One region of the Nocardioides ureilyticus genome, then DNA from elsewhere that is predicted to be linked to it. Evidence: predicted binding sites of a transcription regulator. Region 1 holds the regulator's gene; each other region holds the start of a gene.

Region 1 (6,889 bases):
CGGGACGTCGTCGTAGGCGTCGATGTGGCACCACTCGACCTCGGGGTCCTGCTCCACCCGCAGGCTGTCGACGAACCGGAGCCGGCGCCCCCCGCCCTCACTGAGCGCGAGGGCCACCCGGCACACGCCGGGCAGGTCGGCCACGACCCCGAGCGTCGCGACCGCGATCTCGTCGACGTCGTGCGCCGCGCGGACCGCGTCGGCCAGACGGGCGAGCGGACCTCCCGACGCGTCCGAGTGCTCGATCCGCGCCGGCGATCTCCCCACCTCGCCGTGCACGCCCGAAAGGGTAAACCCTCGGCAGCCCGCCCGTCGCGGGGCGACCTGCCTGCCGGACCACGCACTCCCGACGAAGCCCGCGGGTCCGGCCCCATGGACACCCCGGATCGGTGACAATGGTGCGCGTGGGTCAGGGCAAGCGAGCAGGCGCGCGCCGGGGCGCGAAGCGCCGTACCGGCCTGCAGCCGCGCCTGCTGCTGCTCGCAGTGGGGATCACGGTCCTGGTGGTCGCGTGGGGCTATCTCGTCTACGCCGCGATCGACTTCGGCGCCAGCGCCCGGGGCGGCGAGTCGAACGCGTGGTGGTTCCTCGCGCTGGCCTCGGTCGGCGCGGTCGCCTGCCTCTTCGTCGGCCTGATGCTCGTGGCGCGACTGCTGCGCGCCATGGGCATCACCTCTCCTCCCCCGCCGCTCCGTGACGCCGAGCGCGAACGGACCCCTGTCGCGCCCGGGGGCCGGCGAGCCTCGCGCTGACCTGGTCACCGGAGGACGGGAAGGACGTACCCGCGCCCGCGCGGGAGTGCCCGGAGATGCCGCAGGGGCGGGGCCGTGCCCGGCCCCGCCCCTGTCTTCCCCGGCCCGTCAGCCGGGGTCGAAGCGGCTGACGGAGTCTGTGGTGTGTCGACTACTCGACGGGCACGCGGAGGCGCTGGCCGGCGTCGAGGACCGCGGAGTCGAGGGCGTTGAGTCGCTCGATCCGCTCCATCATGGCGCGGACGTCACCGTCCTCGGCGAGGTCGGAGGCGATCCCCCACAGGGTGTCGCCGGTCCCGACCATCACGACCTCGGTGGGCTCGGGCGTGCCGGCCTCCTGCGTGGCCACGGAGCCCGCCGCGATGAAGATCCCGGCCGCGAGCACGGCGGTGAGGGCGAGCAGGAACACCACCAGGCGGCCACGGCGGGTCAGCCGGACACCACTCGCGCCGGCGCCTGCACCGGCTCCGACACCAGCACTGGCTCCGACGCCGGCCCGGCGGGCGGGAGCGATGCGGGTGGCGCGGGGAGCGTTGACGGTGATGGTGCTCATGGGGACCTCCTGGGGAAGTGGCGGTCAGCCTCGGGTCGTCTCGATCTCGGTCGTCCCGATGTCTAACCGCCCCCACCGACAACGGCCGGCGAGCGAGGGGCGGAGCGACGATCGAGCAGACGTTCGATCGAACATGTGTGCGACCTTAGAGCACCTGTTCGAACGAATCAAGGGTCGGCGCGAACAAATGTTCGAACAGCCCAGGGCGGAGGTGCCGTGTCCGGGAGCTGCTCACCGCGGCGCCGGGCGCGCGGGAGCCTCACGGCCATCCCTGACGCTCCTCGGGTGTTGCAACAGCCGCGAAGCGTCAGCATCCCAAGTGAACTTGGGATGCTGACGCCTCCCCGCCTTTCCTGACCGAGGCCGACTACGACCGCAGCCGGCGCCTCCCCTGCGCGGCGAAGGCGGCGAGCACCGGCCCGGTTAGCGACGGCGCCAGCTGGCCGGCGCGCATCGCCGCACCGCGCCAGCCGGGCACCGTGCGCACCACACGACGACTGCCCACCAGGTCGACCGCCGCGGCGGCGACCTCCTCGACGGTCAGCAGCCGGCCGCCCGAGGCCACCAGCCGCTTGCCGAGCCCGCGGTCGTCCATGCCGGCGACCATGTCGGTGTCCACGCCGTCGGGGCACAGTGCGTGGACCCGCACGCCGCGCGGGGCCTCCAGGGCGACCGACGAGGCGAGCGAGACCACCGCGGCCTTGGTCGCGGCATACAGGGAGAGCCCGGGCACCGGCCCGAGGGCGGACAGCGAGGCGGTGACCACGACGTCGCCACCGCTGGACCCGAACGCGTCGAGCGCAGCCCGGATGCTCCACGCCGCGCCGAGCAGGTTGACCTCGACGACCTTGCGGACCTGGTCGTCGCCCAGGTCGGCCAGCGCGCCGTCGTCCCCGACGCCCGCGTTGGCGAACCAGGCGGTGAGCTCGCCGTGCCGGGCCGCGGCCTCGGCGACCCGCCGGTGCGAGTCGGGGTCGCGCACGTCCTGCACCACCGCCTCCGCCGCTCCGATCTCCTCCGCCGTCCGCGCCAGCGCCTCGCCGTCGACGTCGGTCACCACGACGCGGAAGCCGCGCGCGACCATGAGCTCGGCGATCCCGCGGCCGATGCCGCGCGCCGCGCCAGTGACGACGGCGCTGCTGGGAGTGGCGGGAGTGGTGGCAGCACGGCGGGGAGAGGCGTCCATGACCGGATCATGCCAACCCGCCCGCGCGGGCCGCCGACACGCCCGTTCGAACAGATGTTTGAACGACAGGCCGGGAGTCACTACCGTGCTGCCAGCACCCCGCACCAGACTCATCAGCACCTGCATCGGCAGCACGCGTCCCGCGCCCACCCCGGAAGGCACCCCATGGCGAAGAACCCCGGCCCGACCAACCCCGGCCCCCAGGTCTCCGAGCTGCCCGACGGTGCGCCCGGCGTCACGGGCCTCACCCCGCGGCAGACGCGGATCCTCACCCACATCCGCGACTGCGTGGAGAGCCGGGGCTACCCGCCCAGCATGCGCGAGATCGGCGAGGCGGTCGGCCTCACCAGCTCCTCCAGCGTGGCCCACCAGCTGAAGGTGCTGGAGGAGAAGGGCTTCCTCAAGCGCGACCCCCACCGCCCGCGGGCGCTCGAGGTCTTCCTGCCCGAGGCGATGGCCACCCGCCGCTCGATCTCCAGCGGTGACGAGAGCTCCTTCGACGAGACCGGCGTGGGCGACGCCATGCCCGCCGCGCAGTACGTCCCGATGGTCGGCCGGATCGCCGCCGGTGGCCCGATCCTCGCCGAGGAGCGGGTCGAGGACGTCTTCCCCCTGCCCAAGCAGCTCGTCGGCGACGGCCAGCTCTTCCTGCTCGAGGTCGCCGGCGACTCGATGATCGAGGCCGCGATCTGCCACGGCGACTACGTGGTCATCCGCCAGCAGCCGACGGCGAACAACGGCGAGATCGTCGCCGCGATGATCGACGGCGAGGCGACGGTGAAGACCTTCCAGCGCAAGGACGGCCAGGTCTGGCTGCTGCCGCACAACGCGGCGTACGAGCCGATCGACGGCACCCACGCCACCATCCTCGGCAAGGTGACGGCGGTCCTGCGCCGGATGTGAGGCCGGTCGGGGCCGGAGCTGGGGAGATCGGGTGAAGGTCAGGGTCAAGCCTGATGCCTAATCACCTGTCTTGATGAGAGGCTAAGCGCGTGCCTCCCTCCACCAGCCCGACCGGACGCTCCCGCCTGCGGCGCGGGCTCGCCGAGCTCGCGCTGCTGGCGGTCCTCTACGTCGCCTACAGCGTCTCCCGGCACTTCGCCGACGACGCGATGGGGCCAGCACTGAGCCGGGCCCAGGAGCTGCTGAACGTCGAGCGGCTCGTCGGCCTGCACTGGGAGTTCGCCCTCAACCAGCTCTTCGTGGAGATCCGACTGGTGGGTCTGCTGTCGAGCTTCTGGTACGCGACCGCGCACTACGTCGTCACGGCCGGCGCCCTGGTCTGGCTCTTCCGGAAGGGCCCCCGCCGCTACGTCCCCGAGCGACGCGCGCTGGTCGCCGCGACCACCGTGGGCCTGGCGCTCTACCTGATGCTGCCGATGGCGCCGCCCCGCTTCGTCGACGGGTACGTCGACGTCCTCGCCCTCCACGCGACCGAGGGCTGGTGGGGCTCCGACGCCTCGGCGCCGCAGGGCCTCGGCGAGCTGACCAACCAGCTGGCGGCGTTCCCGTCGCTCCACGCCGGCTGGGCGCTGTGGGTGGCCATCATCGTCCAGCGCCACTCCAGCAGCCGATGGGCGCACGGCCTGGCATGGGCCCACGCCGCGATCACCGCGGTGGTGATCGTCGGCACCGGGAACCACTGGGTCCTCGACGTGCTGGCCGGCTGGGCCGTCATCGGCGTGGGTTTCGCCGTCGCACGGTGGATGACCCCGAGAATGACCCGTACGAGGCATGCGCACGAGCACCCCGCTCCTGTTGGCTGACCCTCCCCGCCGTACCTGGAGCCCCCATGCGCGCTGCCCGTCCCCTGCTCACCCTTGCCCTGGTCCTGGCGACCGGCGCCTCCCTCGCGGCGCCGGCAGCAGCCGGTCCCCGCGCGTCGGCTGACCGTCCGGTCGCCGAGCGCACGACCGGCCCCATGACCGAGCCCACGCCGCGGGCGCTCTCCAGCGCACGCCGGGCCCTGGCCCGCGCCGAGGCGGTGCTCGAGGGCCGCGGCGGCCCCAGCGCGACCCTCGCGCTGCGCGACCTCACGCTGCGCCGCTCGACCCTCACCGGGGCCGAGCGGGCCCGCGCCGACGCGCTGCTGCGGCGGCCGGCGACCAGCCAGGCGCGGTGCACCGCCACGATCTGCCTGCACTGGAACGCCAGCGACGTCGAGCCCGGCTACGTCGACGCCGTGATCGCCACCGTCGAGGGCCTCCAGCAGACCTACGTCGACGCGGGCTACCGGCCGGTCAAGCCCGACGGCAGCGCCGGCGGGAACGCCCTGCCCGACATCTACCTGCAGGACGTCGGCGCCGAGCAGCTCTACGGCTACTGCAGCCCCGACCAGCCGCCGGCCGACGGCCGCTACGACACCTCTGCCTACTGCGTGCTCGACGACGACTTCTCGCCGACGCAGTTCCGGCACGGCACGCCGCTGCAGAACATGCAGGTGACCGCCGCGCACGAGTACTTCCACGCCGTGCAGTTCGGCTACGACGTCGCGGAGGACGGCTGGTTCATGGAGGCCACCGCCACCTGGGCGGAGGACGAGGTCTTCGACGACGTCGACGACAACGTGGGCTACCTCGGCACCAGCCCGCTCTCGCACCCCGCGCGCTCGCTCGACCAGTACGGGGACGGCCACGAGTACGGCGGATGGGTCTTCTTCCGCTTCCTCACCGAGCGGTTCGACACCGAGGCGGGCGGCATGCCCACCCTGGTGCGGGACATGTGGCGGCGCGCGGACGACGCGCCCGGCGGCCCGAAGCAGTACTCCCTGCAGGCGGTCGCCAGCGAGCTCACCGCCCGCGGGACCAGCCTCGGCGCGGCGTACGCCGCCTTCGCGGTGGCCAACCGCCGGCCGGCGCAGGCCTACGCCGAGGGGGCCGCCAACCGCTACCCGACCGCGCCGCTGGGCCGGTTCAGCCGCAAGCGCGGTTGGTACGCCACGAAGCTGGACCACCTCGCCTCCGCCACCGGCCGCTTCCTGCCCAAGCGGGGCAGCCGGCGGCTGGCCGTCCGGGTCGACATGGCCGACCTGAGCCGCGGGTCCATCGCGCTGGTCACGGTCGTGTCCCGGTCCGGCTCCACGACGACCACTCCCATCCGGCTCGACCGCAGTGGCGCCGGCCGCCGCACCGTCCCCTTCACCCGGGCCAAGGTCGCCGCGGTGGAGGTGACCCTGGTCAACGCCAGCGGCCGCTCGCAGTGCTGGCGGTCCAAGTCCTCGCCGTTCTCCTGCATGGGGGTGCCGGTGGACGACAACCAGGTCGCGCGGGTGAAGGCCGTCGTACGCCGCTGAGCGCGCGCCCGGCTGCTGCCGGCCGAGCCCGGAACGTCCGGCGTCCGGCGGTTGAACAGACGGTGCTCACATCGCCAAGCTCGTCACGTCCGGCCGCGAGTGTCGTTCACTGAGGCGTGAACACCACCACGACCGTCGGTCGTCGCACCGTCGTCGCCTCCGGGGCCACCGGCCTCGGCGTCGCGACGGTGGCCGGCACCTCGACCCCCGCCATCGCCGCCGCCCGGCACCGCGTCTTCCAGCACGGGGTCGCCTCGGGCGACCCGCTGCCCCACGCCGTGCTCATCTGGACCCGCGTGACGCCGACCCGGTCGGCGAAGCCGGGGTCGGGCAAGGGCCCGCGCGCCGAGGTGCGCTGGGAGGTCGCCCGCGACCGGCGGTTCCGGAAGGTGGTGCGCCGCGGCCGCTTCGTCACCAGCGCCAGCCGCGACCACACGGTCAAGCTCGACGTCACCGGCCTGGCGCCGGAGAGCTGGTACTACTACCGCTTCAGCTACGGCGGCCAGCGCAGCCGCGTCGGCCGCACCCGCACGGCACCGGCCCCGGAGGCCACGCCGGACCACCTCCGCTTCGGCGTCGTCTCGTGCTCGAACTGGCAGGCGGGGTACTTCAGCGCCTACCGCCACCTCGCGGCCCGCGACGACCTCCACGCGGTGCTGCACCTCGGCGACTACCTCTACGAGTACCCCGCCGGTGAGTACGGCGCCGGCAGCGACCAGATCGTCCGCCGCCACCAGCCGGCCGGTGAGATCGTCACGCTCGCCGACTACCGCCAGCGGCACGCGCAGTACAAGACCGACCCCGACCTGCAGGACCTGCACGCGAAGGCGCCGTTCGTCACGATCTGGGACGACCACGAGACGACCAACGACTCCTGGCGTGACGGCGCGGAGAACCACACCCCCGGCTCCGGTCCCGGCGGCGAGGGCGGCTGGCCCCGGCGCCGGGCCCGCGCCCACCGCGCGTACGACGAGTGGATGCCGGTCCGCCTCGACGGCACCGCCCGGCTCGGCGACGGCACCCGGCTCTACCGCCGGCTCACGTTCGGCCGCCTGGCGGAGCTGAGCATGCTCGACCTGCGCACCTACCGCGACGAGCAGGTGCTG
Region 2 (6,889 bases), on a different contig from region 1:
GAGGCGAGCGTCGCCGCCGCAGGTGCCAGGACCAGCCACGGCACGGCGAGGTCCAGCCAGTCGGCCCAACGGGTGCCCTCCGGCGCGGTGCCGAGCCCGTCCGGCAGCAACCCGAGGTGGTGCAGGACGGCGTAGGAGAGGGCCGTGGCCGCCAGCCGTCGGGAGTGCACGGCGGTCAGCATGCCGCAGGCCGGGCGAGGCTCGGTCCGCGCGGCGCCTACTGGTTGAAGATGTCGACCTCGGCCGGGGTGACGATTCTCGTCGAGGTCGCCGTGCGGACCTCGAGGACGGCTCCGCTGGCGGGACCACGGTCATCGGGCCACCAGGCAGCCCACCTGCCGTCATCGAGGGTGGTGGTGATGCGGAGTCCGTTGCTCAGCACGATGTCCACCGCGCGTACCTCGGGCCCGGCCAGGCCCATCAGGTGGTGCACGTCGAGGCTGAGGACGTGCTGATCCGGTTCGTCCGGTGTGTCCATGGGCTGGTTGAGGGACAACACCTCGCCACCGGTCGGCACCTCGTACGGCTGGTCGAACACGGTCGCCGACATGTGGGTCAGCTCGGGGCCGCCGTCGGCCCGCACGCCGGACAGTGCGACGAGCGGGTGGGTGCCGGTGCCGGCGCCGAGGTGGATGTCGACGCAGTAGGTGAAGTCCCCGCGACGGTCCACCAGCACGTCGCCGGGGCCGGGCCTGTCGACGTACGACGGCAAGGTGAGTCCCCCCACGCCGAGGTCGGTGCACCTCGAGGCCCACTCGCGGGCGTCCTCGTCCGTGACCGTCGCGCCGGGTGCCGTCTCAGGGACGGCGGTCCAGCTGGCGTACGAGGGCGGGGCCGTCGGATCGGTGGCCACGAGCACGACGGCGCCGACCGCCGTGGCCGCTGCGACGGTGCTCGCGCCGGCCAGGCTCCAGCCGACACGGCGGCTGATCCGCGCGGCCTGTGGAGCGGCGTCGACGTCGGCGGTCACGTGCTCGACGAGCATCCGACGGATCGCGGCGTGCCGGTGCGGCGGCAGGGGGCTGAGGGTGCTCATCGGTTCTCCTGGGCGCAGTGTGGGACGGTGGGTGGGATGGCCGGGCCGTGGCCCTCCTCGATGGCTCGGAGCCGGGCGCGGGCCCGGCTGAGCCGGGAGCGCACCGTCCCGACCGGGATGCCGAGCGCGATCGACGCGGAGACGTAGTCGAGCTCCTGCCACACGCACAGGAGCAGGACCTCGCGCTCGGCCGGTCGCAGCTGGTCGAGGGCCTCGCCGACGCGGCGGAGCTGCTCCTGGTCGTCGACGCGGGCTGCGACCCCGTCCGCGTGGTCGTCGGTGACGGCGGTGGCGGGCACGCGGGAGAGGGCGCGTCGGTGCCGTACGGCGCTGCGCCACCGCTGTTGGACGATCCGCCTGGCGACTCCGTACAGCCAGGGCAGCGCTTGGTCGTGGTGGAGCTCGACGTCGTCCCGACGACGCCACGCCTCGAGGAAGACCATGGAGACGAGGTCGTCTGCTGCGTCCAGGGAACCGGTGCGACGCGCGCAGTACGTGCGGACCGCCTCGCAGTGGCGGTCGAAGAGGAGGCCGAAAGCCTCGCCGTCGCCTGTGGCGGCGCTGCGCCACAGCTCCCCGTCGGTGGGCGGCGGTCGTTCCGACATCTGGCTCATGCCTCTTTATGGCCGCAGGCCGCGTCGGGTTCCGAGCGTCACAACAACGCTTGCACCGCGGTGATGGTGTCGGCGTCCTGCGGGCGCTTGTCGTCGCGGTACCGGACGACTCGGGCGAACCGCAGCGCCACGCCGCCGGGGTACCGCGTCGAGCGCTGCACGCCGTCGATCGCGATCTCGACCACCTGCTCGGGGCGGACGTGGACGACGTGGCCGTCGCGGGCGGACTCGAGCGCCAGGAACCGCTCGGTCTGCCAGGCGAGCATCTCGTCGGTCATCCCCTTGAAGGTCTTGCCGACCATGACCAGCTCGCCGGTCGCCGGGTCGCGGGCGCCGAGGTGGATGTTGGAGAGCCACCCGCGGCGACGACCCGAGCCCCACTCGACAGCGAGCACCACCAGGTCGAGGGTCAGCACCGGCTTGACCTTCACCCATGCCGATCCGCGCCGCCCCGCGTCGTACGGCGCTGCCAGGTTCTTGACCACGACGCCCTCGTGGCCCGCGGCCAGCACCCGTGCGACGAACCGGTCCGCCTCCGCGACGTCGTCGGTCTCCAGCCGCTCGACGCGGTGCTCCGGCGGCACCAGCCGGGACAGCTCGGCGAGCCGCTCGGTGCCGGGGGCGTCGAGGAAGTCGCGGCCGTCGACGTGCAGGACGTCGAAGAAGTACGGCGTCACGGCGATCCCGGACTCCTGAGCCGTGCGCGACGCCGTCTCCTGGAACGGTCGGGGCCGGCCGTCGTCGGCCAGCGCGATGGCCTCCCCGTCGAGCACGAACGACGTCGCCGGGAGGGAGCGCGCGACGGCCACCACCTCCGGGAGCCGGTCGGTGATGTCGTCCAACGACCGGGTCGCCAGCCGGACGTCGTCGCCGGTGCGGTGCACCTGGATCCGGATGCCGTCGAGCTTGGTGTCGATCGCGACCCGTCCGCCTCCCGCCTTGGCCATCGCCTCCTCGGTCGACGGCGCCGACGAGGCCAGCATCGGCAGCACCGGTCGGCCGACCTCCAAGCCGTACGACGCCAGCGCGGCCTCGCCGCCCACCAGGGCATCGACCGCGACCTCGATCGTCGACCCGGCGAGCATGGCGGCTCGCCGGACGGCCGCCAGAGGGACGCCGGCGGCGGCCGCGACGCCCTCCTGGACGAGCGCGTCGAGGGCGCCCTGCCGGACCTCCCCGGTGACGAGTCCGCGCAGCCAGTGCTGCTCGTCGGCCGTGGCGCGACCGAAGAGGTCCGCGACGGCCGTCGCCCGGACGGCCTGCGACCCCGCGCCACCGATCCCCGCGATCCGCTCGAACTGCTGGTGGACGCCGAGGACGGTCAGCGACGGCTCCGCAGCCGGGGCCGGGAGCGTGGTGAGCGAGCGCCACCCCAGGCCGGTGCGTCGCTGACGCAGGGCCCCGGCGACGTACGCGACCACCGTCGCCGCCTCGTCACGGTCCCGATCGCCCTCGACCGGGACGAGGCGACGGAGCAGCTCGGCCACAGCCGTGACCTTGGCCTTGCGTGACCGGGTGGCCGCGACGGCCTGCGAGGTGGCGACGACGTCGGCGAGGAGCATGGGGCCATCCAAGCCGATCGCACCCCCGAACGTGTTCGCGATGTCGAACAGGTGTGTGAATAGAGCGAGCGACCTGTCGGTGGTCGGTGCTTGAGTGGGGTCATGGCCAAGGACCTGCGACCCGGCGGAGACCACCCGGTCTCGCGTGCGGTCGCGCGGCTGCGTTCGGAGCTGGACGGCCTGGCAGAGGTGCCGTTGTTCGGCCTGGACGCCGAGGAGACCGGCGCGACGCTGGTGGAGCTGACCGGGCTCGCGGCGCAGGTCGCGGAGCTGGAGCTGCGCGTGGCCGCGCACGCCGGCGAGGTTCGTGTCGAGGAGCAGACCGGTGCGACGTCGACGGCGAGCTGGTGGGCCCACGCCACGCGGCAGGACCGGCGTGCCGCCGCCGGCCGGGTCCGGCTCGCAGACGCGCTGGGGCGGTTCCACCTCGTGCGCGGTGCCCTCGCTGGCGGTGGGATGAACGCCGAGCAGGCCCGCGTCATCACCGGGGCGTTGGACGCACTCCCCGAGGGGTTGGAGCCCGACCTCTACTCCAGGGCTGAGCGGCACTTGGTGGCTGAGGCGGCCCATCACGACCCGACAGCGTTGCGGGTGATCGGCAAGCACCTGCTCACCGTCATCGCTCCCGAGATCGGCGAGGCCCACGACGCCCGGGCGCTGGAACGGGAAGAACGCGAAGCCGAGGCACGCGCCTTCCTGACGATGTGCCCCGACGGTCGCGGCAGCATGGTCGGGAAGTTCAGCGTGCCCGAAGCCGCGGGACAGATGCTCCACAAGGCGCTGCTGGCGCTCTCGGCGCCCAAGCACCTCACCGCCACCGACGGCGCCGGCGCCTACGAACGACGGCCCTCACCCGAACGGCTCGGGTCTGCCTTCGTCGAGCTGATCGAGCGGTTCCCTGTCGACCGGCTCCCCGACCTCGGCGGCACCAACGCCACCGTCGTGGTCACCATGGACCTCGACACCCTCCTCGGCGGCCTCAAGCACGCGCAGCTCGACACCGGCGGCGTCATCTCCGCCGCCCACGCCCGCCGCATCGCCTGCGAAGCAGGCATCATCCCCGCCGTCCTCGGCACCCACGGCGAGGTCCTCGACCTCGGCCGCACCACCCGCCTCTTCACCAAAGCCCAACGCACCGCCCTCAACCAGTCGCAACCCACCTGCACCACCGTCGGCTGCGACTGGCCCGCATATCTCTGCCACGCCCACCACGACACCCCCTGGCACTCCGGCGGGCCTACCGACCTCGCCAACGCCCGCAACCTCTGCCCCCACCACCACGCCCGCATCCACGACCCCACCTACGCCACCCAGCGACATCGCGACGGCAGCGTCACCTTCCACCGACGGATCTAGACCGACGTCCCCACGACCTGGTTGTCGACTGGTTGATGAGCCCGCCTCCACGTGCCACCGTCGCGGGCATGTTGCGACTCGGAGCAGTGGTCTTGAACGTGTCGGACGTCGGACGGGCCGGGAGCTTCTGGGCCGAGGCGCTCGGCTACGCCAGGCAGCCACACAACCCGGCCTTCCTCGTGCCGCAGGAAGCGCCCGGTACGCGGCTCCACCTCGACGCGGACGACAGGACCCACCTCGACCTGTGGGCCGAGGACGAGGCCGAGCAGCTGGCCGAGGTGGAGCGCCTCGTCTCACTCGGCGCTCGGCGAGTGGACTGGGAGTACCCCGAGGATGCCGACTTCATCGTGCTGGCCGACCCCGACGGGAACCTGTTCTGTGTCATCGATCTGAGCCACTAGGCGGGCGTCGTCTCGACAGGCTCGACCACCGAACACGCTTCTCGACCACCGAGGACCCGTGTGGTCTCGACAAGCTCGACCACCGAACACGCTGCTCGACCACCGAGGACGCTGCTCGACCACCGAACCGGGCTCAGGAGTCGACGCAGCCCCGGGGCGGGGTGGCGGCGACGCGGTCAAGGATCTCGTCGGCTCGGGCGCGTCCGAGGTTCCACTCCAGCCAGTCGCTCGAGTCGAGGTCGGACCGGACGCGAGGCTGCGGGAGCGCGCAGTGGCGGACGTCCGCGGGCAGGTCGCCGAGGGCCGGTACGGCGTCCGCGGAGAGCGAGCGGAGGTAGGTCCAGTCCACGCGACCGGTCTCGGCGTACCGGTCGAGGTTCCGCTCCGCGATCCACGCGTCCGGGTTCAGGGCGGCCAGGCCGAGCAATGCGACGACGCCGCTGACGAGGGCGAACCGTGGCAGCCAGCCACCGCGGAGGGTGACCCCCGCGGCGACGACCGCGAGCACCAGCAACCCCAGCCAGCCCTCGAAGACGTCCACCAGCAGCCGCAGCCGCGTGAAGCCGTACGCCTCCTGGTAGACGTGCATCCGGTGCAGCGCCGAGGCGACGACGACCAGGGTCTGGAGGCACAGCAGCCCGAGCGACCCGCGCAGCCACGCCCGGTCGGCCGCCGTCGTCCGCGGCGCCTTCCGCGCGGCCGCCCAGATCACCAGCAGCGTCAGCGCGGTCGCGACCGTCAGCTGCCCGAAGCCCTGGTGCACGTACTCCGCGTAGGTGAGGCCGGTCGTCCGCCGGAGGTAGTCGTGGCCGCCGAACGCCACGGTGGCCTGCGCCGCCAGCAGCGCCGCGAAGACCGCGTTCACCACGGCCACCGGAGCGAGCCACTCGAACCGCCGCCCCACCGGCCGGGGCCGGTCGCCGCCGCGCTCGACCCGGGGCGGGTCGAGGGCGAGGTACGCCGCGGCGAGCACCGCGCCGCCCACGGCCACCGCCAGGAACGCGCGGAGGACCAGCACGTCCACCGTGATGTCCGGCAGCAGCGCGTCGGCCCACTCGGCCAGGAGGGCGTCGGCGGACGCGAAGAGCGCCCCGAAGACCAACAGGCCGAGCGTCGACCAGACGACCGTGCGCAGCAGCGCCGCGCCCTGCCCGAGACCGGTCAGCACCGCGAGGGTGCGCCCCAGCCACGGCAGCCCGCGGAGGCCGGCGAGCGGCCACGCCAGCCCCGAGAGGACGAACCCCGGGAAGGACCGGGCGCGGGTGACCCCGCAGACGCAGAGCACCGCCCCGCCGAGCAGGCACAGGACCACGATCCACTCGGCGGCACGGACGAGGGTGGTCGCGGCCAGGGCGACGCAGAGCGCGGCGCAGGCCCGGGTGAACGTCGCGTCCCGGTGCCGGCTGGCGAGCAGCACCACCCCTCCCGCCGCGAGGAGGACGAGGAAGGTGCCGAGCCCGAGCTGTCGCTCGGGGAGCAGGATGCTGGCGAGGATGCCGGTGGCGACCGCTCCCAGCAGCACGCCCAGGCGGGGTCCGACGCCGCGGTCGGGCCAGAAGCGGCCGAAGACGTCGTCGAGCAGGGAGCGCGCCGCGACCGGCTCCAGCCCAGCCGGGTGGGCCCCCGACGCGGCCGGGGCCGCACGCACCGGCACCTCCTCAGCAGGCACCGACGGCACCGGCCGGTCAGGCGGTGCGAGCGGCAGGTCGGCGCGGACCCGCCCACCGGTGCGGCCGGGGTCCGGGTCCACGAAGCCGATGGTGCCGCCGTGCAGGTCGGTGACCCAGCGGGCGATCGTCAGGCCGAGCCCGGTGCCGCCACCGCCGCCGTCGGCCGCCGACAGTGTCCCGAAAGGCTCGAAGACCCGGTCCCGGTCGGTTGCCGCCACGCCGGGGCCCTCGTCGTGGACCTCCAGCCGGT
Region 3 (6,889 bases), on a different contig from region 1:
GCCACGACCGTCGCCGACGACCAGGCCGGCGTGGAGATCGGCACGGCGACCGCCAGCGACCACGCCGTCAACCTGACCTCGCGCTCCCGCGTCGGGGTCTTCCGGCAGCCCGACTACAGCCCCGAGCAGAGCCGGGACCTCGTCCGGGCGACCGGCACGACGTCGGCCACCTCCGGCACCGTCACCGTCTCGCGCCTCGACGGCGCGGGTGTCTCCCAGGGCTCCGTGCAGGCCCCGGTCACCGTGGCCGACGGGGCGGCCACCGGCACGTTCGAGGGCCTGCTCGACATCACCGGCTATCCCTACGACCCGTCCGACAGCCCGGTCGACCAATTGGTCGTGGGTGCCGAGCGCGACACCGACGACGTCGAGGGCTACACGCTCTACCAGCAGGCCATCTCCACCGTCACGGCGACTGCGGACCGCACCCGCGTGCCGAGCGGTCAGGCCGCCGTCGTGACGGTCACCGTGACCGACGCCGAGGGCACTCCCATCCCTGGTGCCGAGGTCCGGTCGTCGGCAGGCGGGGACCCGCGGTACACCGACGTGCGGGGCGTCGCGACGTTCGAGCAGGCGGCCGGCGCCGCGCGGTACTACTACGCCAACGCGACGGCGTCGGACGCCTACGAGGCCTCGGCCGGTGACAAGCGCTCCTCCGACGTCACCGTGGAGCAGTACTCGCCAGCCCCGACGACGCTGCACGGCACCTCGGCCGACGGCGCGGTCTTCGACCGGGACGAGAGCGGCCTCGGCGACATCACCGTCCAGGTGAGGGACCAGGCTGGCCGCGACCTGGCCGTGCCGCTGCGGGCAGTGAGCTACTACTGGGTGATCACGCCGTTCGACGGCTCGCCCGCGACGGTCCGCGAGCCCTCGTCGGGGACGCGGCCGACCCTCACCAACGGCGACGGTGAGGCCGTCGTCCCGCTGCCCAGCAGCCAGGAGGCCGGCACCTACGAGCTCCACGCCGCCCTCGCCGGTGAGCTGCTCACCGGGAACGGGGCCATCCCGAGCCGCAAGGTGCTGACGCTCAAGACCGGCGAGGCGGTGCTGGGCTCGGAGCTGCTGAGCCCCGTGCAGACTCCGGCCGGGGGCTCGCGGACGATCCCCGCGACGTACACCCTCGAGGACGGCACCGGCCTGCCCGGCCGCCAGATCGCCCTCACCTTCGGGCGCGGCACCGAGTCGGGCGCCGGCGCGGACGACGCGGGCGACGCCGGCTTCGCCACCGGCACCGCCGCCCCCGTGACCACCCACAGCGTCACCACCGGTGCCGACGGGCGCTTCTCAGTCACCGTCACCGACCCCGCGGAGAGCCCCCAGCCGGAGGAGAAGGGGGGCAGCATCGCCGCCGCCCCCGCCGGCAACCGCGACGCCGCCGTGAGCGGCTACCGGGTCGACTTCCTGCGGTCCACCGCCGTCGGCCGGGTCGAGATCGCCGCGGAGACGCCGCTCAGCACGGCCGGGCAGACGCCGGGCCGCCCGGTCAGCTCGCGGGTCACCGTCAGCTCCACCGACGGCACGCCGCTGGCCAACCAGGTCGTCACGCTGCGGACCGGCCACGGCTTCTTCACGCCGTACGCCGAGTCCTTCGCCGACCTGCAGCCGGCCGCCCAGCCGGCCGCCGGCCAGGACGCCGGTGCCTACCGCAACAGCGGGCCGCAGCTCACCGTGACCACGGACGCCGAGGGCGTCGCGCGGTTCACGCTCGCGATCGAGCGCGACCGCGGGTTCGACGACGACGGGTCGGTCGCTGCCACGGTGACCGCCACCGTCGGCAGCCTGTTCGACACCGAGACGGTCGACTGGACGTCGGCCGACCCCTACAACGGCGGCGAGGTCCGGGTGGAGCTGGCCCGGGCGGCCCGGCAGGAGTCCGGCGTGCTGCCGAAGGCGCCGACCTCCGACACGGTGCTGCTCGACGTCTTCACCGAGGACCAGTTCGGCAACCTCGTCGGCGGGGAGACCGTCCGGGTCGGCGAGGCGTCGGAGACCGCCGCGCTCTCCACGGCGGAGGTGACCTCCGACTTCGACACCGACGGGGACGTCGTCCTGAGCGCCACCGGGGCCGGCAACGTCGAGTCGACCGGCACCTGGCAGACCGAGACCAACCGGTACGGCGCGGCCCCCGCGCTGGGCGTCACGCCGGGGACCGAGACGCTCACCGGCAAGCGGCAGGTCGAGTACTACGCCGTCGACCCCGCCCTGTCGACCTACAACCTCGACCACTCGGGCGCCAACACCCAGCGCGTCGGGTCGGCCGTCACCTCGACGTACACGGCCACGGACCAGCTCGGCGAGCCGATCGCCGACCTCTGGGTCCGACTGGATCGCAGCGGTCCCGACCGCAACGACGCGGACTCCGCCAGCGGGCTGCTGGGCCAGGACGGCGCGCTCAGCCACGCCTTCCGAGGCACCCGGGAGGGCGCCGCGACCATCACGGCCGTGGCTCGGGCGGGGAAGGCCGACGGTCCGGTCGTCGACCAGGCGGGGCGCTCCGACCGCGTGACGTTCGTGGCCGACGGGCAGACCAGCAGTCCGGTGCGCATCACCGCCCGGCTCAAGGGCTTCAACACCGGCGCCGGCCGCGACAAGCTCACCGTCACCGCGCCGAGGGCCGCCCAGGGCGCCAAGGCCCGGCTCTTCCGTGTCCAGCGGAGCGGCCGGCGGGTGCTGGTCCGGATCGGCAACCTCAACGCGCGCGGCAAGAAGTCGTGGGTCGTCGCCGACCGCAACGGCAAGCGGAGGACCACCTACGTCGTGGTCGTCGGCAAGACCGCGGCCACGCGCGGCGACCGCAGCAACGTCCGCAGGATCCGCTGATCGGCGAAAGCCGATCCGTCACCGTCGGAGGGAGACGATCCAGCGCCGCCGGGGGTGCTCCGTCACGGTCCACAGCCGGTCCGTGACGGGGGACCAGTCGAGGTCCTCGGGGCCCATCGGCAGGGCGAACCGCCGCTCGCGGAGGTCGCCGGGCCGGCCGCTCCAGAGCGACCCGGGCACCCACGGGCCGTGGGAGGCGGAGAGGTGGTGGTCGCCTGCGGCGACCACGACGCCCTGGGCGCGCACGACGCCGCTCTCGAGCACGGAGGGCCGCGCGACACCCTCGGCGTCGGTCGCGGGCAGCCCGGTCGCCGGGTCGAGCGCGACGTGGGCCAACCGCCGGGTCTGCCGGCGGCTGCCGTACTCGCCCACCACGAGGCGCTGTGGCGTGCTGGTCGAGTCGACGGACAGGAACGAGTAGCGCAGCCGCTCCACCCCGTCGTCGGCGGCGGCGCGGTAGCCGAACCGCACCGGGAGCACGAGGCCCTCCGGCGTGGCGATGATGTCGTCGGTGTGGCAGGTCCAGAAGCCCCGGCCGGTGGCGGCGACGTACACGTGCTTGCCGTGCCACGCGATGCCGCCGGCGTGCACCCGCAGCGGCGTCCAGCCGTCGTGGGTCGGCACTGCGAGGAGGACGTGGGCGTAGCGGCGGGCCGCCAGGTCGAGGAAGGAGAGCCGGGAGCCGCCGGCCTTGGCGTACCAGCTGACCACGAGCAGCCGGTCCCCGGCGCGACCCAGCTCGGCGGTGTCCGCACGGTCGGCGGTGGAGACGCCCTGCGGCCACCAGGCGGGGTCACGGCGGTCGGCTGCGTCCCACGTCCACGCGCGGTGCCGCGACAGGCACGGCGCCCAGGTACGGCGCAGCCGCCGGTCCAGCTGCGACACCACGCCGGCCAGCCCGACGCGACCGCCGTGGCGGCGGGCGAGGGCGTCGATCTGGTCGACGTTCTCGGCTGTCCGCGTCAGGTGCACTCCGGTCACGGCGTCGACCCTACGGTCCGCCTCGTCGGTCGCCGCGAGCATCAGCGGGCATTCGAACAGGAGTGTGGAAACAGTGCGCGACTGTCGGTGGCGGGTGCTTGAGTGGGGTCATGGCCAAGGACCTGCGACCCGGCGGAGACCACCCGGTCTCGCGTGCGGTCGCGCGGCTGCACGCCGAGCTCGACGACCTGAACGAGGCCCCGCTGTTCGCCCTCACGGCTGAGGAGAACGCCGCCACCCTCACCGCGGTCACCGCGCTCGCCGCGCGCGTCGCCGAGCTCGAGCTGCGGCTCGCCGCCCAGGCCGAGGGCAACGACGTCGCAGCCACCACCGGCGCCACCTCCACGGCGAGCTGGTGGGCTCACGCCACGCGGCAGGACCGGCGTGCCGCCGCCGGCCGGGTGCGGCTCGCCGACGCGCTGGGGCGGTTCCCCTCCGTCCGGGCGGCGCTCGCCGCCGGTGGGATGAACGCCGAGCAGGCCCGCGTCATCACCACCGCCCTCGACGCACTTCCGGAGGGGTTGGAGCCCGACCTCTACTCCAAGGCTGAGCGGCACCTCGTGGCCGAAGCGGCCCATCACGACCCGTCCGCGTTGCGGGTGATCGGCAAGCACCTGCTCACCGTCATCGCACCCGAGATCGGCGAGGCCCACGACGCCCGCGCCCTGGAACGCGAAGAGCAAGCGGCTGCGGCGCGTGCGTTCCTCACCATCTGTCCCGACGGCCGCGGGAGCATGGTGGGGAAGTTCAGCGTGCCCGAGGCGCAGGGGCAGATGCTCCACAAGGCCCTGTTGGCGCTGTCTGCGCCCAAGCACGTCACCGCCACCGACGGCGCCGGCGCCTACGAACGCCGCCCCTCACCCGAGCGGCTCGGGTCCGCGTTGGTCGAGCTCATCGAGCGGTTCCCCGTCGACCGGCTCCCCGACCTCGGCGGCACCAACGCCACCGTCGTGGTCACCATGGACCTCGACACCCTCCTCGGCGGCCTGCGCCACGCCTCCCTCGACACCGGCGGCGTCATCTCCGCCGCCCACGCCCGCCGCATCGCCTGCGAAGCAGGCATCATCCCCGCCGTCCTCGGCACCCACGGCGAGGTGCTCGACCTCGGCCGCACCACCCGCCTCTTCACCAAAGCCCAACGCACCGCCCTCAACCAGTCACAACCCACCTGCACCACCGTCGGCTGCGACTGGCCCGCATATCTCTGCCACGCCCACCACGACACCCCCTGGCACTCCGGCGGGCCTACCGACCTCGCCAACGCGCGCAACCTCTGCCCCCACCACCACGCCCGCATCCACGACCCCACCTACGCGACAGAGCGACATCCCGACGGACAGGTCACCTTCCACCGGAGGACGTAGTCCGCCGGCTGCGAACTAGGCTCCGCCCGGTGAAGACCAGGGTCGTCGGAGCCGCCATCGTCCGCGCCGGCCGGGTGCTGGCCGCGCGCCGTACCCGTCCTCCTGAGGCGGCCGGACGCTGGGAGCTGCCCGGCGGCAAGGTGGAGCCGGGGGAGCGGCCGGAGGTCGCGCTCGCGCGCGAGCTCGCGGAGGAGCTGGACATCGAGGTCGAGGTGGTCCGCTGGCTCGACGGGGCGGTCCCAGTCGGGGAGCGGCACGAGCTCACCGCGGCCGTGGTCCGGCTCCTGGGCGAGGCGGACGCGGTCGAGCCCGTCGACGGCACCCACGACCAGCTGCGCTGGCTGGGGCCCGAGGAGCTGGAGGACGTCGACTGGCTCGCAGCCGACCGGCCGTTCCTGGCGCAGGTCGCCGCGGAGCTGCGGTCGGCCGGTCCGACGTGGCGCGCGGTCTTCTTCGAGCAGGACGACGCGCTGCTGGTGGCGGCCCGGCTCCGCGGCGACGGCTACGACGCACAGGTCGAGCGCGAGCGGCTGGCCGGCGAGGACGACGACGAGGATCATCCGTGGGCGGTGGTCACCGACGCGCCGCAGGTCCGCCTCGAGCTGCTCGTCGACGACTTCGACGGGTGGCTGGACGCCGAGTAGCGCGGTCGGCTGGTCTGGACGGCTGGCCCGGCCCGGGCCGCGGCGCGGAGGCTGGAGGGCGCCCCTGCGTGAACGTCACGCATCGAAACCCCGCAATCGGCGGCGCCGCCTCCCCAGGAGGTGTGGAATGAAGCGCTGTCTCATCGCGCCGAACCAAGGACTCCCATGCCATCTCGTGTCTCCCGCTCCCGCATCGCCGGCGTTGCCGCCGCCGCACTCGCGCTCACCGCTGCCGTCGGCGGCGCCTACGCCTCCTCCGATGACTCCGACGAGGTCATCACCGCTTGCTACCGGCTGAAGACCGGCAACCTGCGACTCGAGACCAACGCCGCGCCGTGCTCCACCGGCGCCTCGAAGTGGGCGAAGCGTGAGCGTCGCATCAGCTGGAACCAGGAGGGCATCCCCGGTGCGCAGGGTCTTCCGGGGGTCGACGGCAAGGACGGCGCTGACGGCGCTGACGGCGCTGACGGCGAAAACGGTGCTCGTGGAGCAGTCGGGCCGATGGGACCGGCGGGGCCGGCGGGTCTCCAGGGCATCCCCGGCCTGCCGGGCATCCCCGGCCTCGACGGCGCCGCTGGCGCGAAGGGTGAGAAGGGCGAGCAGGGCGAGGCCGGCCCGCAGGGGCCGATGGGCCCGATGGGCGCCACCGGACTCCCGGGCGCCGCCGGTGAGGACGGCGCACCCGGCGCGACGGGCCCGGTCGGACCCCCAGGTCCCAAGGGCGACACGGGGGCGACGGGCGCACCCGGCCCGAAGGGCGACACCGGGGAGCAGGGGCCACGGGGTGAGGTCGGGCCGCAGGGACCGGCCGGCACCGGTGGCTACAAGGTGCTCGACGCGAACGGTGGACTCATCGGCACGGCGGTCTCCATCGCCGACGCGGGCCTGACGGTCATGACCTCGAGCAACTACCTCCTCAACGTGGGGTGGGACGGATCGCTCTACCCGGCGCAGGCCTACTACACCGGCGCCGGATGCACCGGAACGGCCTACCTGAACTCCGGCTGGTCGGAGGCGGGTCCCATCTACGCCAAGACGCTGGTCTACCTCGGTACGCCCAACACGCTCGCGGTGCCG

The links. The regulator LexA, encoded in region 1, represses DNA repair genes until DNA is damaged. The targets are predictions, from matches to a motif close to TCGAACANNTGTTCGA.
Region 2: ACSMHG_RS00605 (HNH endonuclease signature motif containing protein) is a predicted target of LexA. The motif match lies at 3,256-3,271, and genes of this name have one in related genera.
Region 3: ACSMHG_RS13500 (HNH endonuclease signature motif containing protein) is a predicted target of LexA. The motif match lies at 3,857-3,872, and genes of this name have one in related genera.

Annotation. Positions count from the first base shown of each region.
Region 1 is NZ_JBNCOG010000015.1:61,329-68,217, reverse strand. It holds gene ACSMHG_RS10450 (ATP-binding protein) at 1-279, opposite strand, end outside; gene ACSMHG_RS10445 (hypothetical protein) at 405-752, shown strand; gene ACSMHG_RS10440 (LysM peptidoglycan-binding domain-containing protein) at 904-1,305, opposite strand; gene ACSMHG_RS10435 (SDR family NAD(P)-dependent oxidoreductase) at 1,673-2,491, opposite strand; gene lexA (transcriptional repressor LexA) at 2,657-3,394, shown strand; gene ACSMHG_RS10425 (phosphatase PAP2 family protein) at 3,484-4,257, shown strand; gene ACSMHG_RS10420 (MXAN_6640 family putative metalloprotease) at 4,284-5,783, shown strand; gene ACSMHG_RS10415 (alkaline phosphatase D family protein) at 5,900-6,889, shown strand, end outside.
Region 2 is NZ_JBNCOG010000001.1:114,761-121,649, reverse strand. It holds gene ACSMHG_RS00625 (hypothetical protein) at 1-170, opposite strand, end outside; gene ACSMHG_RS00620 (hypothetical protein) at 218-1,036, opposite strand; gene ACSMHG_RS00615 (RNA polymerase sigma factor) at 1,033-1,650, opposite strand; gene ACSMHG_RS00610 (ATP-dependent DNA ligase) at 1,689-3,212, opposite strand; gene ACSMHG_RS00605 (HNH endonuclease signature motif containing protein) at 3,315-4,568, shown strand; gene ACSMHG_RS00600 (VOC family protein) at 4,637-4,969, shown strand; gene ACSMHG_RS00595 (DUF4153 domain-containing protein) at 5,103-6,889, opposite strand, start outside.
Region 3 is NZ_JBNCOG010000023.1:8,762-15,650, forward strand. It holds gene ACSMHG_RS13490 (hypothetical protein) at 1-2,823, shown strand, start outside; gene ACSMHG_RS13495 (hypothetical protein) at 2,842-3,804, opposite strand; gene ACSMHG_RS13500 (HNH endonuclease signature motif containing protein) at 3,915-5,168, shown strand; gene ACSMHG_RS13505 ((deoxy)nucleoside triphosphate pyrophosphohydrolase) at 5,198-5,812, shown strand; gene ACSMHG_RS13510 (collagen-like domain-containing protein) at 5,978-6,889, shown strand, end outside.